DNA from 2 places in the Intrasporangium sp. DVR genome. Region 1 is predicted to be linked to the other one. Evidence: riboswitches for the same ligand, from Rfam matches in the RefSeq annotation. Region 1 holds a riboswitch; the other holds the start of a gene.
The links. A riboswitch is a leader RNA that binds a small molecule or an ion and turns the genes downstream of it on or off. The one in region 1 is predicted to bind glycine.
Positions count from the first base shown of each region.

Region 2: another riboswitch for glycine. It lies ahead of gcvP (aminomethyl-transferring glycine dehydrogenase); the one in region 1 lies ahead of gcvP (aminomethyl-transferring glycine dehydrogenase).

Region 1 covers NZ_BAABZW010000005.1:498,649-505,831, reverse strand. Annotated here, with positions in the region: gene ABWV20_RS06915 (acyltransferase family protein) at 1-1,268, opposite strand, end outside; gene ABWV20_RS06910 (class I SAM-dependent DNA methyltransferase) at 1,345-2,022, opposite strand; gene cycA (D-serine/D-alanine/glycine transporter) at 2,157-3,734, opposite strand; glycine riboswitch at 3,869-3,973, opposite strand; glycine riboswitch at 4,131-4,227, shown strand; glycine riboswitch at 4,229-4,323, shown strand; gene gcvP (aminomethyl-transferring glycine dehydrogenase) at 4,376-7,183, shown strand, end outside.
Region 2 covers NZ_BAABZW010000016.1:283,362-290,544, forward strand. Annotated here, with positions in the region: gene ABWV20_RS13380 (glutamate-cysteine ligase family protein) at 1-241, opposite strand, end outside; gene gcvP (aminomethyl-transferring glycine dehydrogenase) at 296-3,205, opposite strand; glycine riboswitch at 3,287-3,401, opposite strand; gene ABWV20_RS13390 (MerR family transcriptional regulator) at 3,437-4,021, opposite strand; gene ABWV20_RS13395 (bifunctional nuclease family protein) at 4,173-4,670, opposite strand; gene ftsR (transcriptional regulator FtsR) at 4,762-5,475, opposite strand; gene ABWV20_RS13405 (FHA domain-containing protein) at 5,501-5,947, opposite strand; gene gcvH (glycine cleavage system protein GcvH) at 6,054-6,446, opposite strand; gene ABWV20_RS13415 (DUF881 domain-containing protein) at 6,615-7,183, opposite strand, start outside.

The DNA of each region.
Region 1 (7,183 bases):
AGCAGGATCGCGACGCCGACGCACACCATGCCCACGACGGGTGCAACATCGACCGCCCCGAGGACCCGGTGGACCGCGAAGGGTCGGCCCGCGTCCGTGCCCGCCACCCCCAGCAGCCCGAGGCCGGCCAGCGCCACGGCCGTGCTCGCCGCGAGCGACCCCCCTCGCGTTCGGGGTCCGGGCCGGGGTGGCGCCCCGCGTTCGAAACGAGCGACGAGCAGGACGATGACCGCGAGAAGCGTCCCGGCCACGATCAACCACACCAGCCTGACGGCCCACCACGAGATCCCGGGTGGGTCGGGGTGCGGCACCCCGCTGGGGGCCAGGACGCGCGCGACGAGGGCCATGACCGGCTGGTGCCACAGGAAGATCGACATGATCGACAGGTTGAGCGCGACCACGATCGACCACACCCGGGGTCGCTGCAGCCACCGGTCCACCGGCGCCCGCGCCAGCACGGCGATGCCCGCCTGGGTGAGGGCGAGAGCGGTCAGCGCGGCCGTGGGTGGGTTCATGTTGACGAGCTCGTCGCCCGGGACGCCCACCATGCGGGCCGGGTAGGGCCCCGCCGTCAGCAGCATGAGCGCCGAGCCGCCGAGCACGGCCAGCAGCGTGGCCGCACGTCGTCCGAGGGCCCGGTCGGCGTAGAGGTAGCCGAGCTGGTGGACGAGGGCCCAGACGATGAGGACGTTGGCGTAGGCGACCCAACCGAGGCCGGCTCCCATCCGGAGCAGCTCGGTCACCCCCACCGCGGCCAGTGCCACGCTGACGACCCGCCACCCCCACCGCCTGTGCCAGCCCAAGGTGACCGGCGTCAGTGCCGTCACGACCACGTAGACGCCGAGGAACCAGAGCGGCTGCAGCAGGATCTCGGCGCCGGCCCCGAGGCCGGGGGCGTCAAGAAGCGCCTGCGCAAGGTTGCCGAGCAGGACCGCGACGAGCAGGACCGCGGTCGGCGCGAGCAGCCGGTGCATCCGGCGGTCGACGAACGCGGCGTACCCCTCGCCGCGTTCCTGGGCCCCGAGCCAGCTGCGCCGGTTCGCGTACCCGCCGACGAAGAAGAAGAGGGGAATGACCTGGAACACCCACGTCAGCGGCCACAGCTCGGGTGCCTCGCCGAGCGCGCTGCGGTGGCGGACCTGCCCGTCGCTCCAGAACAGGTCGGTGACCAGCCAGTGCCCCACGACGACCGCGATGATGCTGCCCGCTCGCAGCAGGTCCAGGAAGCGGTCGCGTCCGGGTGCGGGCACCTGCGTGGTTTCACGCACACCATCACGGTAGTGCTCCGGTTTGCCGCTGGGTTGGCTTCGCCGCCGAGACCAGGAAACCCGGGCGCTCCCTCTCCTACCGTCGGGGCCCCGGGGGCGCGTCCTGGCGAGGTCGCTCGGCGATGACGACGGCTTGGCTGTCCCGTTCGGGGCGGACGGCCCGGCGCTCGAACCGGGCCACCTCCGCCAGGCCGGTGGATCCGAGCGCCCGGCTGACCTCGTCGAGTGTGCGCAGGTAGCGGTGCAGGGTGACGTCGTGCCCGTGGCGCCGGAAGCTCCCGGAGACGTCCCGGGCGCCCTGACCGGACTGGAAGGCGACGAGGACGACCCCGCCCGGTCGCAGGAGCCGGCCGAGCTCCTCGGCGATGCGAGGCAGGTCGGTGTCGGGGCTGTGGATCGTGGAGTACCACGAGAACACGCCGTCGAAGCTCGCGTCCGCGTGGGGCAGGGCCGTCAACGTCCCCACCTGCGACACGACGTCCGGGTGGTCGCGACGGGCTCGCCTGACCATCGCGGGCGAGAGGTCGACCCCCTCGACCGCGCAGCCCAGGTCGCGGAGGACCGTGAACATCCGCCCCGCGCCGCAGCCGGCATCGAGGACCTGGCGCTCCCCGGGGACCAGGGAGGCGAAGTGTCGGATCAGGGCGAGGTCGACCGGCGCCTCCGGCCCGGTCGACCGGAAGTTGTCCCCGTAGGTGTCGGCCAGGTCGTCGTAGGCGGCACGCACCATCTGCTCATCCTGAGGGCTCGTCACCCGAGAGAGTGTCGCAGGTGCGAGAGGGATGCACGGCTCCCGCGTCGTCCCAACGACCCCGCCGTATGCCGCTGAGCCCACCCCGCGCCCTGGGTGGGCTTCGTGCGGGGCGGGCTCAGCGGCATACGGGATCCTCAGGGTCTCGTGGTGGCCACGTCGGCGTCGCTCGGCTCCTCGAGACTGCGGCGGAAGGCCTCGTACCGCGCCACGTGGTGCGGCCGGCGCCGCAGCACGGCCCACGCGATCCCCAGGACCACGAACCACACGGGCGTCACGAGCAGGGCGCGCAGCGTGTCGGCCTCCTGGGTGAGGGCCCAGATGAGGAAGCCGAAGAACGCGAAGACGACCCAGACCATGGCGACCCCACCGGGCAGCCGGAAGGTCGAGCGCGCGTGCCGCTCCGGGTGCTTCTTCCGGTAGGCCAGGTAGGACACGAGGATCATCGTCCAGACGAACATGAAGAGCAGGGCCGAGATCGTCGTGACCACGGTGAACGCCTCCATGATGGACGTGCCGGCGTAGAGCAGGGCCACACCGCCGAGCAGGAACACGCAGGAGAAGACGAGGGCGCTCGCGGGCACCTTGCGCCTCGTCAGCCGGCGCAGGCGCGAGGGGGCGTCACCCTCGAGGGCGAGACCGTAGATCATCCGCGAGGTCGAGTACATGCCGGAGTTGGCGGACGAGGCGGCCGAGGTGAGCACGACGAAGTTGATCACCGAGGCTGCGATCCCGAGTCCGGCGAGGCTGAACATCCCGACGAAGGGTGATGTGTCCGCCACGACGTCGCGCCACGGCGTGACGGCCATGATGACGACGAGGGCACCCACGTAGAAGAGCATGATCCGGATCGGGATCGAGTTGATGGCCCGGGGGAGGGTCCGCTCGGGGTTCTTCGTCTCAGCAGCGGTCGTGCCGACGAGCTCGAGGCCGACGAAGGCGAAGACGGCGATCTGGAAGCCGGCGACGAAGCCCATCACGCCGGTGGGGAACATGCCGCCGTCGTTCCACAGGTTGGTGAACGAGGCCCGGGCGCCGTCGGGGGCGGTGAACGAGCTGAAGACCATGACGACGCCCACGATGATCAACGTGACGATCGCCACGATCTTGACGAGGGCGAACCAGAACTCCGTCTCGCCGAACGCCTTGACCGTGGGCAGGTTGAGGCCGAGGAGCAGGGTGATGGCTGCGACGCCGGGGATCCACAACGGCAGGTCAGCCCACCAGTACGTCACGTAGCCGGCGATCGCGACGATGTCGGCGATGCCCGTGACGATCCAGCAGAACCAGTACGTCCAGCCGGTGAAGAAGCCGGCCCACGGCCCGAGCAGGTCCGCCGCGAAGTCGGTGAACGACTTGTAGTTGAGGTTGGACAGGAGCAGCTCGCCCATCGCCCGCATGACGAAGAAGAGCATGAAGCCGATGATCATGTAGACGAAGATCACCGAGGGTCCGGCGAGCGAGATCGTCTTGCCCGAGCCCATGAAGAGGCCGGTGCCGATGGCGCCGCCGATGGCGATGAGCTGGATGTGACGGTTGGAGAGGGAGCGCGCCAGGTGCGGGCTGTCGCCGTTCGAGCCGTCGGCTCCTCCCGAGCCCCCTTCGGCAGCAGGGGTTCTCGCGGCGAGGTCGACGTCGGGCACGTGGGAGAGGCGCGCGCCCGTCGGCACCGCGGGGGCGGTCAGGGTGTCAGCGCCGTTGCTGAGGTCAGGCATGGTCCGGGTCCGTTCCGGCAGAGGATGGATGGCTCCTCCCCGCTCTGTATCGGACCTGAGAGATTCGCGGAGCGAGGCTCCGTTTGCACCGTCGGTGTGCGGGGACGGGACGTCCGGGCACTTTCCAGAGTTGCCTAGCCGTGGCGGTACGGGGGCCTGAGAGATTCCCGGGGAGGGTTTGCTCCTTCGGCGCCCGCTGCTCCTGGTTCAGGACGGCGGGACTCTCCCGCCACAGTTCGATGGCATTTTCAATTAGGTGATGGGCGCTGACGGTAGACCCGGGTCGCCGGGCGCACAAGACCCCGGCCACATCGCGGTCAGCCGCCATGCGGACTGGCCATTGACGGCAGGCGGGTCGCCGCCTACGGTGAGCCCGACAACTGCACATTCGCCGTTCGAATCGCAGCGGGAGAGCTCGCGACCAGCAGGTCGCGGCGCCGAAGGAGCAACTTCTCCCCAGAATCTCTCAGGCCACCATGACCGTTGCGGTGAGGCGAACTCTGGAAAGCAGGACCTGGTCCTGCACCCACGGTGCAAGCCGTCCCTCGGGTCGGTGAAGCTCTCAGGTCCACATGACAGAGCGGGGAGGCAACCCCACCAGTCGCGCCCACGGGCGTGCACAGACCAGGGAGCCTCCCGCAATGACGCACCGACCTCCGCTGACGCCTACCGTCGACTTCCACACCCGCCACATCGGCTTCTCCGCCGACGACCAGGCCAAGATGCTGGCCGAGCTCGGCTTCGACTCCCTCGACTCCCTCGTCGACCGGGCCGTGCCCAAGGGCGTGCGCAACGCCTCCGCGCTCAACCTCCCGCAGCCGCTCACCGAGGCGCAGGTCCAGGCGGAGCTGCGCGGCCTCGCGGAGCAGAACGACTCCTCCGAGGCGATGATCGGCCTCGGCTACCACGGCACCATCACGCCCGCGGTGATCCGCCGGAACGTCGTCGAGAGCCCGGCCTGGTACACCGCCTACACGCCGTACCAGCCGGAGATCAGCCAGGGCCGCCTCGAGGCGCTGATCAACTTCCAGACCATGGTCGGCGACCTGACGGGCCTCGCCACGTCCAACGCGTCGCTCCTCGACGAGGCAACCGCCGTGGCCGAGGCGATGACGGTCATGCGCCGGACGAGCAAGGTCAAGGCGGAGCGGATCGTCGTCGACGCCGACCTCTTCCCGCAGAGCATCGCCGTCCTCCGGACGCGCTGCGAGGCGATCGGGGTGGAGGTCCTCGTCGCCGACCTGGGCCAGGGTCTGCCGGACGAGGAGTTCTTCGGCCTCGTCGTGCAGTACCCCGGTGCGTCCGGCGCCGTTCGCGACCACGCCGAGCTGACGGCCGCCGCACACGAGCGCGGAGCCCTCGTCGCCGCCTCGGCGGACCTGCTGGCCCTCACGCTCCTCGCCGCGCCGGGCGACTGGGGTGCCGACATCGCGATCGGGTCGACCCAGCGCTTCGGCGTCCCGATGGGCTACGGCGGCCCGCACGCCGGCTACATGGCCGTCCGCGAGGGGCTCGAGCGCTCGCTGCCCGGCCGCCTCGTCGGCGTCAGCGTCGACTCGGCCGGCCGACCCGCCTACCGGCTCGCCCTGCAGACCCGCGAGCAGCACATCCGCCGCGACAAGGCGACGTCGAACATCTGCACGGCCCAGGTCCTGCTCGCGGTCGTGGCGTCGATGTACGCCGTCTACCACGGCCCCGAGGGGCTGCGGGCCATCGCGACGGACGTGCACCGTAAAGCGGTGTCGCTCACCGCGGCACTCGAGGCCGCCGGCGTCGAGGTCGTCCACGAGGCCTTCTTCGACACGGTCCTGACCCGGGTGCCGGGTCGCGCCGCCGAGGTCGTCGCGTCGGCCGCCGCCCGCGGTGTCCACCTGCGCGAGGTCGACGCCGACCACGTCGGCATCTCCTGCTCCGAGACGACGAGCGAACAGCACCTGTCGGCCGTCCTCGCCGCCTTCGGTGCGAGCGACGCCGGCCTCGACCTCGACGCAGCGACGGACCGCCTCCCCGAGGGTCTGCGCCGGACGTCCGCCTACCTGACCCACCCGGTCTTCTCGGCGCACAGGTCGGAGACGGCGATGCTGCGCTACCTGCGCTCGCTCTCGGACAAGGACTACGCCCTCGACCGGGGCATGATCCCGCTCGGCTCGTGCACGATGAAGCTCAACGCGACGACGGAGATGGAGCCGATCAGCCTGCCGGGCTTCGCGGCCCTGCACCCCTTCGCGCCGGCCTCGGCCGCCATCGGCTACACCACCCTGGTCGACGAGCTCGAGTCGTGGCTCGCCGAGGTCACCGGCTACGCCAAGGTGTCCATCCAGCCCAACGCCGGCAGCCAGGGCGAGCTCGCCGGGCTGCTCGCGATCCGCGGCTACCACCGCTCCCGCGGCGAGGGCGAGCGGGACGTGTGCCTCATCCCGGCGAGCGCGCACGGGACGAACGCCGCCTCCGCCGTGATGGCCGGCATGCGGGTCGTCGTCGTGAGGACCGCACCGGACGGCACCGTCGACCTCGACGACCTGCGCGCCAGATGTGAGGAGCACTCGCCCCGGCTCGCCGCGATCATGGTGACCTACCCGTCGACCCACGGCGTCTACGAAGAGGGCATCACCGAGCTGTGCGAGGTCGTGCACGCGCACGGCGGCCAGGTCTACGTCGACGGCGCCAACCTCAACGCCCTGCTCGGCCTCGCGGCTCCCGGGTCGTTCGGCGGCGACGTGTCGCACCTCAACCTGCACAAGACGTTCTGCATCCCGCACGGCGGCGGCGGTCCCGGCGTCGGCCCGGTAGCGGTCGCCGCGCACCTCGTCCCGTTCCTCCCGTCGCACCCCCTCCACCCCGACCCCGCGCGCCGCGAGGGAGTCGGTCCGGTGAGTGCAGCCCCCTTCGGCTCGGCGAGCATCCTGCCGATCAGCTGGGCCTACGTGCGGCTCATGGGCGCCGAGGGCCTGACCCGGGCGACCAAGGTCGCGGTCCTCGCCGCGAACTACATCGCCGCGCGGCTGGCCCCGCACTTCCCGACGCTCTACACGGGCGAGGACGGCCTCGTCGCCCACGAGTGCATCCTCGACCTGCGTCCGCTGACCAAGGAGTCGGGGATCACCGTGGACGACGTCGCCAAGCGCCTCGTCGACTACGGTTTCCACGCCCCGACGATGAGCTTCCCCGTGGCGGGCACGCTCATGGTCGAGCCGACGGAGTCGGAGGACCTCGGTGAGGTCGACCGCTTCATCGACGCGATGATCGCGATCCGCGCCGAGATCGACGCGGTCATCGACGGCGCGGTCAGCGCCGCCGACAGCCCGCTGCGGCATGCCCCCCACACGGCCCGCTCGCTCGTCGGTGACTGGGACCGCGCCTACTCCCGCGAGGCGGGCGCCTACCCGGCGGGGATCAGCGACACGAAGTACTGGCCGCCGGTCGGGCGCATCGACCAGAGCCACGGCGAC
Region 2 (7,183 bases), on a different contig from region 1:
CCAGCTCGGTCTGGTAGTTCGGGTCGGCGATGTGCTCGAGGACCGTCTTGTTGTCGAGCTTCGGGCCGAGGTCGCCGTTGACGAGGTTGAGCTCGATCTCGAGCCCGGTCATCGGCCGGTCGAACTCGAACTGGCTGTGCCCGAGCATCCGCTCGAACACGTCAAGGTCGCGGCGGACCTTCTCGCGGTACTGCTGCCGCTGCTCCCGGGTGTACCTGGCCTGTTCGACTTCGGCTCCCACGAGCCGAGACAACCACACATGGCGTCTCGGCGCGAGGGAATCCGACGTGCGTGTTCAGCTCTCGAACGCCTCAGGCGGCGGGCAGGAGCACACGAGGTGCCGGTCGCCGTAGGCGCCGTCGATCCGTCCGACCGGCGGCCAGTACTTGTCGGCCGCGTCGACGCCCACCGGGAAGGCCGCAGCGGCTCGGTCGTACTCCTTGTCCCACTCGCCGCTCGCGATCGCGTGCGCCGTGTGTGGCGCCCCGCGCAGCATGCTCCCCGCCAGGGGGACGTCGCCCTTGTGGACCGCCTCGATCTCGTCACGGATGGCGATCATCGCGTCGCAGAACCGGTCGAGCTCGTACTTGTTCTCGGACTCCGTCGGCTCGACCATGAGCGTGCCCGCCACGGGGAAGCTCATCGTCGGGGCGTGGAAGCCGTAGTCGATGAGTCGCTTGGCGATGTCGTCGACCGTGACGCCGGTGTCGGCGGTGATCTTGCGGACGTCGAGGATGCACTCGTGCGCCACGAGACCATCGGGACCGGAGTAGAGCACCGGGTAGTGCTCGCGCAGCCGCGCTGCCACGTAGTTGGCGTTGAGGACCGCCATCTGGGTCGCGTGGCGCAGCCCGGCGCCGCCCATCAGCCGGACGTACGCCCACGAGATCGGCAGGATGCTCGCCGAGCCGTAGGGGGCCGCGCTCACCGGTCCCACGCCCGTCTCCGGTCCTGCCTCGGGAGCGAGCGGGTGGTTCGGCAGGTGCGGGGCCAGGTGGGCCCGGACCGCGACGGGGCCGACGCCGGGGCCTCCGCCGCCGTGCGGGATGCAGAAGGTCTTGTGGAGGTTGAGGTGCGAGACGTCGGCGCCGAACCTGCCCGGCTGGGCCAGGCCGACAAGCGCGTTGAGGTTGGCACCGTCGACGTAGACCTGGCCGCCTGCGTCGTGGACGAGCCCGCACAGCTCCGTGATCGTGTCCTCGTACACGCCGTGGGTCGACGGGTAGGTCACCATGATCGCGGCGAGGTCGTCGCGGTGCTGGTCGATCTTGGCCCGGAGGTCGTCCATGTCGACCGTGCCGTCCGGGGCCGTCTGGACGACGACGACCTTGAGGCCCGCCATCACCGCTGAGGCAGCGTTGGTCCCGTGGGCGCTGGCCGGGATGAGGCAGATGCGCCGATGTCCTTCCCCGCGCGCCTGGTGGTAGGCGTGGATCGCCAGCAGCCCGGCGAACTCGCCCTGCGAGCCGGCGTTCGGCTGGAGCGACACCGCGTCGTAGCCGGTGATCTCGCAGAGCCACGCGGCGAGGTCGCCGATGAGGGCGCGGATCCCCTCGGACTGGTCGGCCGGGGCGAACGGGTGGAGGTTGGCGAACTCGGGCCAGGTGATCGACTCCATCTCGGTCGTGGCGTTGAGCTTCATGGTGCACGAGCCGAGCGGGATCATGCCGCGGTCGAGGGCGAAGTCCCGGTCGGCGAGGCGTCGCAGGTATCGGAGCATCGCCGTCTCCGAGCGGTGCGCGTGGAAGACCGGGTGGGTGAGGAACTCGGACGTGCGCGCAAGCGCAGCCGGTATGCCGCTGGGCTCGCTCCCGGGGTCCGCCGACACGGGCTCCGGCTGGGACTGCACGCCGAAGGCCGCGAGGATCTTCGTCAGGGTGGCCCCCGTCGTCGTCTCGTCTAGGCTGAGCGTGACGAGGTCGGCGTCGACCCGGCGGATGTTGATGCCGGCTGCGAGGAAGTCACGGACGACGTCGTCGGCGCGCCCGGGAACCGAGATCGCCAGCGTGTCGAAGTGGGTCTCGGTCGACAGCTCGACGCCACCGGCGAGCAGGGCCGCTCGCAGGCTGGCCGCGTGCGAGTGGATGCGCTGCGCGATCCGGGTCAGGCCGTCGGGCCCGTGCCACACCGCGTACATCGACGCCATGACCGCGAGGAGCACCTGTGCGGTGCAGATGTTGGAGGTCGCCTTCTCACGGCGGATGTGCTGCTCGCGGGTCTGCAGCGCCAGGCGGTAGGCGGGCTTGCCGTGGGAGTCGATCGACACCCCGACCAGACGGCCGGGCAGCTGCCGCTCCAGCCCCTGGTGCACCGACATGTAGCCCGCGTGCGGTCCGCCGAAGCCCATCGGCACGCCGAGACGCTGGGCGCTGCCGACGGCGATGTCGGCTCCCCACTCCCCCGGTGGCACGAAGAGGGCCAGGGCCAGCAGGTCGGCACACGCGGTCACGAGGGCCCCGGCCGAGTGTGCCGCCTCGGCGAGCGCCCGCCAGTCCAGGACCGATCCGGTCGCGTCCGGGTACTGCACCACGACACCGACGACCGTGCGGCCGTCAGCGGCAGCGGCCAGGTCCTCCGCGGACCGGACCGGACGCAGGTCGGCCACGACGAGCGGCAGCCCGATGGCCGTGGCCCGCGTCTGCATGACCGCGATCGTCTGTGGGAAGACGCGCTCGTCGACGACGACCACCCCGTCCGTGGCTCGACTCGCCCGGTGCATGAGCGACATGGCCTCGGCAGCCGCGGTGGCCTCGTCGAGCAGCGACGAGCCCGCGATCGCGAGGCCGGTCAGGTCGCTGACGACCGTCTGGAAGTTGAGCAGCGCCTCGAGCCGGCCCTGCGAGATCTCGGGCTGGTAGGGCGTGTAGGCGGTGTACCACGCGGGGTTCTCGAGGACGTTGCGTCGCACGACCGGGGGCGTGACGGTGCCGTAGTAGCCGAGACCGATGAGGGAGGTGAGCACGCGGTTGCGCGAGGCGAACCCACGCAGCTCGTCGATGACGGCGGACTCGCTGTCGGCCGCCTCGAGGTCGAGCGCCTCGGTCGACCTGATCGCTCCGGGGATCGCGCGGTCGCTCATGGCATCGAGGCTGGGCTGACCGACGACCTGGAGCATCTGCTCGATGTCGTCGGCGCGAGGACCGACGTGCCGGCCCACGAAGTCGGCGAAGGTGGTGTCCAGCACGGCTGGGGACTGGGAAGACATCGGGGCTCCTGACGGGACGAGCGGACGACACACGCTCCCCGTCTGTCGGAGCCGGCTTCGATGCCGACGTCCTCCAGGGTGCCTCGCCACATGGTCCGGGTGCCTGAGAGGTTCCGGGGATGTTGCCCCTTCGGCGCCTCGGCGACGTCAGGCGAATGCACCTCACGTCGGCCGGGGACTCTCCCATGTGGGTTGGACGGCAGGCCAAATCTACCAGTCGAACCGGGCCCGTCAGGAGATGTGGCGCGCCTGACGCCGCGCGGTCAGCTCGTCGTCGGGGTGATCGGCCGGCTCGCCGTCCTCGGCACGCTCGCTCGGGAGCTGGGCGAGCTCTCCCTCGATCTCGCGCCAGACCCGACCGACTGCGATCCCGAAGACGCCCTGCCCGCCCTGGACGAGGTCGATCACCTCATCCGCGGAGGTGCACTCGTAGACCGAGGCTCCGTCGCTCATCAAGGTGATCTGGGCCAGGTCCTCGACGCCGCGCTCGCGCAGGTGGTCGATCGCGACGCGGATCTGCTGCAGCGAGACCCCGGTGTCCAGGAGACGCTTGACCACCTTGAGGACGAGGATGTCCCGGAAGCCGTAGAGACGCTGCGTCCCCGAGCCGGTGGCGCCACGCACGGACGGCTCGACGAGCCCGGTCCGCGCCCAGTAGTCGAGCTGGCGGTAGGTGATCCCCGCGGCGCGGCAGGCGGTGGGGCCCCGATAGCCGACGTCCTCCGTGAGGTCGGGCAGGTCGTCGGAGAAGAGCATCCCCTGCGAGGCAACCGGAGCGCGCCGGCTGGCCCGGGCAGCATCCTCGATGGCAGCCATGCGAGTTCCTCTCGGTCGGGATCCCGGGCGTCGAGCAGACGACATCCAGGTAACTACAGTCACGTTGTTCAGTTCGACGGTAGAACCAGCGCCGGGCACCGTCAATCACCGACGTCACACCCGGCCGTCGTGTCGCCGGATCGGCGGTCGCTCAGGGCTCCGTGGGTGGTGGGCCGGGCTCGCCCGGGTGCTCGAAGTCCTCGGCCGACACGTGGTCGAGGAACTCCTTGAACCGCTCGACCTCGTCGTCCTCCTCCGAGGAGACGACGATGGCGGCCTCGTCGAGGATGCTCGGCTCGACCAGCACCTTCGAACCCGTGCGCAGCGCGAGCGCGATGGCGTCGGAGGCGCGAGAGCTGATCTCCGTCGTGCCGTCGATGATGAGGGCCGCGTGAAAGACCGAGTCCTTGAGGGCGACGATCCGCACCTCGGTGAGCTCGTGGCCGAGGCCGGCCAGGATGTCGCGCATGAGGTCATGGGTCAGCGGGCGCGGCGGGACCACGCCCTGCTGGGCATACGTGATCGCCGCTGCCTCGGGCGCCCCGATCCAGATCGGCAGGTAGCGACCACCGTCCCGCTCCCGGAGGAGCACGATGGGCTGGTTCGTCGGCATCTCCACGCGGACGCCCAGGACGTCGACCTCTCTCACCACACCACCGTACCTCGCTGGCGACCTGGTCGAATGGCCGCCGGGCCGGTTGGCCCGGGTGCGTGCGACGCACAGAGTGCCTCGGCGAGCCTCAGTGGTCGAGACCGGACCGCACGAGGGCCACGTGCAGGGCGACACAGGCCGAGAGGATCTCCGCGGTCCGCTCCTCCCGCGAGCCGTTTCCGCGCCGGGTGGCCAGGACCTGGTCGACGAGCCCGATCTCTCGGTCGGCAGCCGTGCGGAAGGGACGCAGGTGCCGGGGCTCGAGCCCGTGCTCGGCCAGCCGCTTGGCCGCGACGGCGACGTCGACGGCCTCGGCGGAGAAGTACCCGGCACCGTCGGCCCGGAGCAGGCCGAAGCTCTCGAGTGCAGAGAACAACGGCTTGTCGATCCCGCTCGCCTGCCTCAGCTCGGGGCCCGTGAGCCGCACTCGTGCACGCGGCACGAAGCCCTCCGGGCCGGGTAGCGCAGGGTCCGCCCCGGGAGCGGGCAGCTGTGGGCGGCCGGACTCGCCGCCCGGGTCGGACAGGCCGCGGTCGAGGGCGTCCAGGGCGTCGCGGATCACCTTCAGCGGCCAGAACCGGTCGCGCTGGGCGGTCAGCACGTAACGCAGGCGCTCCACGTCCTCGGAGCTGAAGAGCCGGTAGCCGGCTGCGGTCCGCTCGGGCGTGACCAAGCCCTGGGTCTCGAGGAAGCGCACCTTGGAGGAGGTGACGTCAGGGAAGTCGTCCCGCAGCTGGTCCAGGACCTGCCCGATCGTCAGGCCGTTGCGCATCCCGGGCCCCTCACGGTGACCCGCGCTCATCGAAGGTCTGGACCCACCTGTCGGGTCAGGCCGCGTAGTAGACAAGCCGGAACTTGCCGATCTGGACCTCGTCTCCCGTGTGGAGCCGGGCCTCCTCGATCCGCTCGCGGTTCACGTACGTGCCGTTCAGGGAGCCGGCATCACGAACGAGGTAGCCGTCGTCGCCCGCGATGAAGTTCGCGTGCTTGCGCGAGACGGTGACGTCGTCGAGGAAGATGTCGGAGTCGGGGTGCCGCCCGGCTGACACCTCGAGGTCGTCGAGCAGGAACCGGGCGCCGGTGTTGGGGCCGCGCAGCACGATCAGCAGTGCGGTGCCGGGGCGCAGCGCCTCGATCGTCGCCTGGTCCTCCGGGCTGAGGCCGCGGATGTCGTGCGGCTCGACGTGATCGGCGCCGGGGGTGGGCACACCCTGGAACCGCATCGTGCGGGGGTCGACCGGGAAGTCGTCCTGGCCGGGCTGATCGCTCGACATGCGGTCCTCCTCGTACGGATGGTTCTCGGGGTTCTCCACTCTAGTTCACTCCGGTGCCCTGTCGGCGAGCGCACGGCTCGGGGACAGGGCACCGGAGGGCGTTCGTTCAGCTCAGGGAGGCCACGTAGCCGCTGGAGTCGAGCAGTCCCTCGAGCGCCGCGGGGTCCGAGAGCCGCAGCTCGAACATCCAGCCCTCGCCGTACGGATCCGAGTTGACGAGCTCCGGGGTCGCGTCGAGGGCCTCGTTGACGGCCGTCACCTCGCCCGCAACCGGGGCATAGATGTCGCTGACGGACTTGGTCGACTCCACCTCGCCGCAGGCGTCACCGACGGCGACGGTGTCCCCCACGGACGGCAGCGAGACGTAGACCACGTCACCAAGGGCGTCCTGAGCGAAGGAGGTGATGCCGACCCGGACGACGCCGTCGTCGTCGCCCTCCCTGACCCACTCGTGGTCAGTGGTGTAGCGCAGGTCGGAGGGGTAGTCGAGGTCACTCATGGTCGCTCCTGTCAGAACGGGTTTGATCGGGTGTGCGAGATCTGCTGCGCGGCGCGCTCACCGGCACGGAACGGGCCCGGCGGTCGGTTCGACGTGTAGACGGGTCGAATCTACCGGCGTGCGTGCTGCTGCGGGGGGCGAAGCTGCGCACGCCCGGCCGGGGGCCGGTCACTGCACCGGCTCCGCGTGCACCGGCTCGACGGGAGTGTGGGTCGATGTGATCGTGATCGAGCTCGCCTGGTCCACCGAGGCGTTCGCGCCCTTGAGGCGAATCGTCTCGACGATTCCCCCGGGGATCGTCATCGCCGAGGCCAGGGTGTTGGGGTCACCGATCGCCTTGACGAGGATGGGTCGGCGAATCGGCTCGCCGTCGACCGAGAGGTTGCCACTGGAGTCACCGACGTACGAGGAGGCCACCACCCGCACTCCCCCGACCTCGATCGACTCGGCGCCGGCATCGCGCAGCTCCTGGATCAGGTCGAGGATGACCGGTCCGCTGACCCCCCGGTCGGGGTCGGTGATGGAGACGGTGATGCCCGGCCCCTGGGCTCCGAGGGTGCCGGCCAGGATGCCCAGGGTGTCAGCGCGCCGCTGAGCCTGCTCCAGCGCGTCACCGGTGCTTCCGGTGCCGCTGAGGAGGCGGTCGCGGGTCGTCTCGAGGTCATGGATCTGCTGGTCGAGCCGACTTGACCGGGCGGAGATGTCGTCGAGCAGTCTGATCAGGTCGGTCTGGCTGA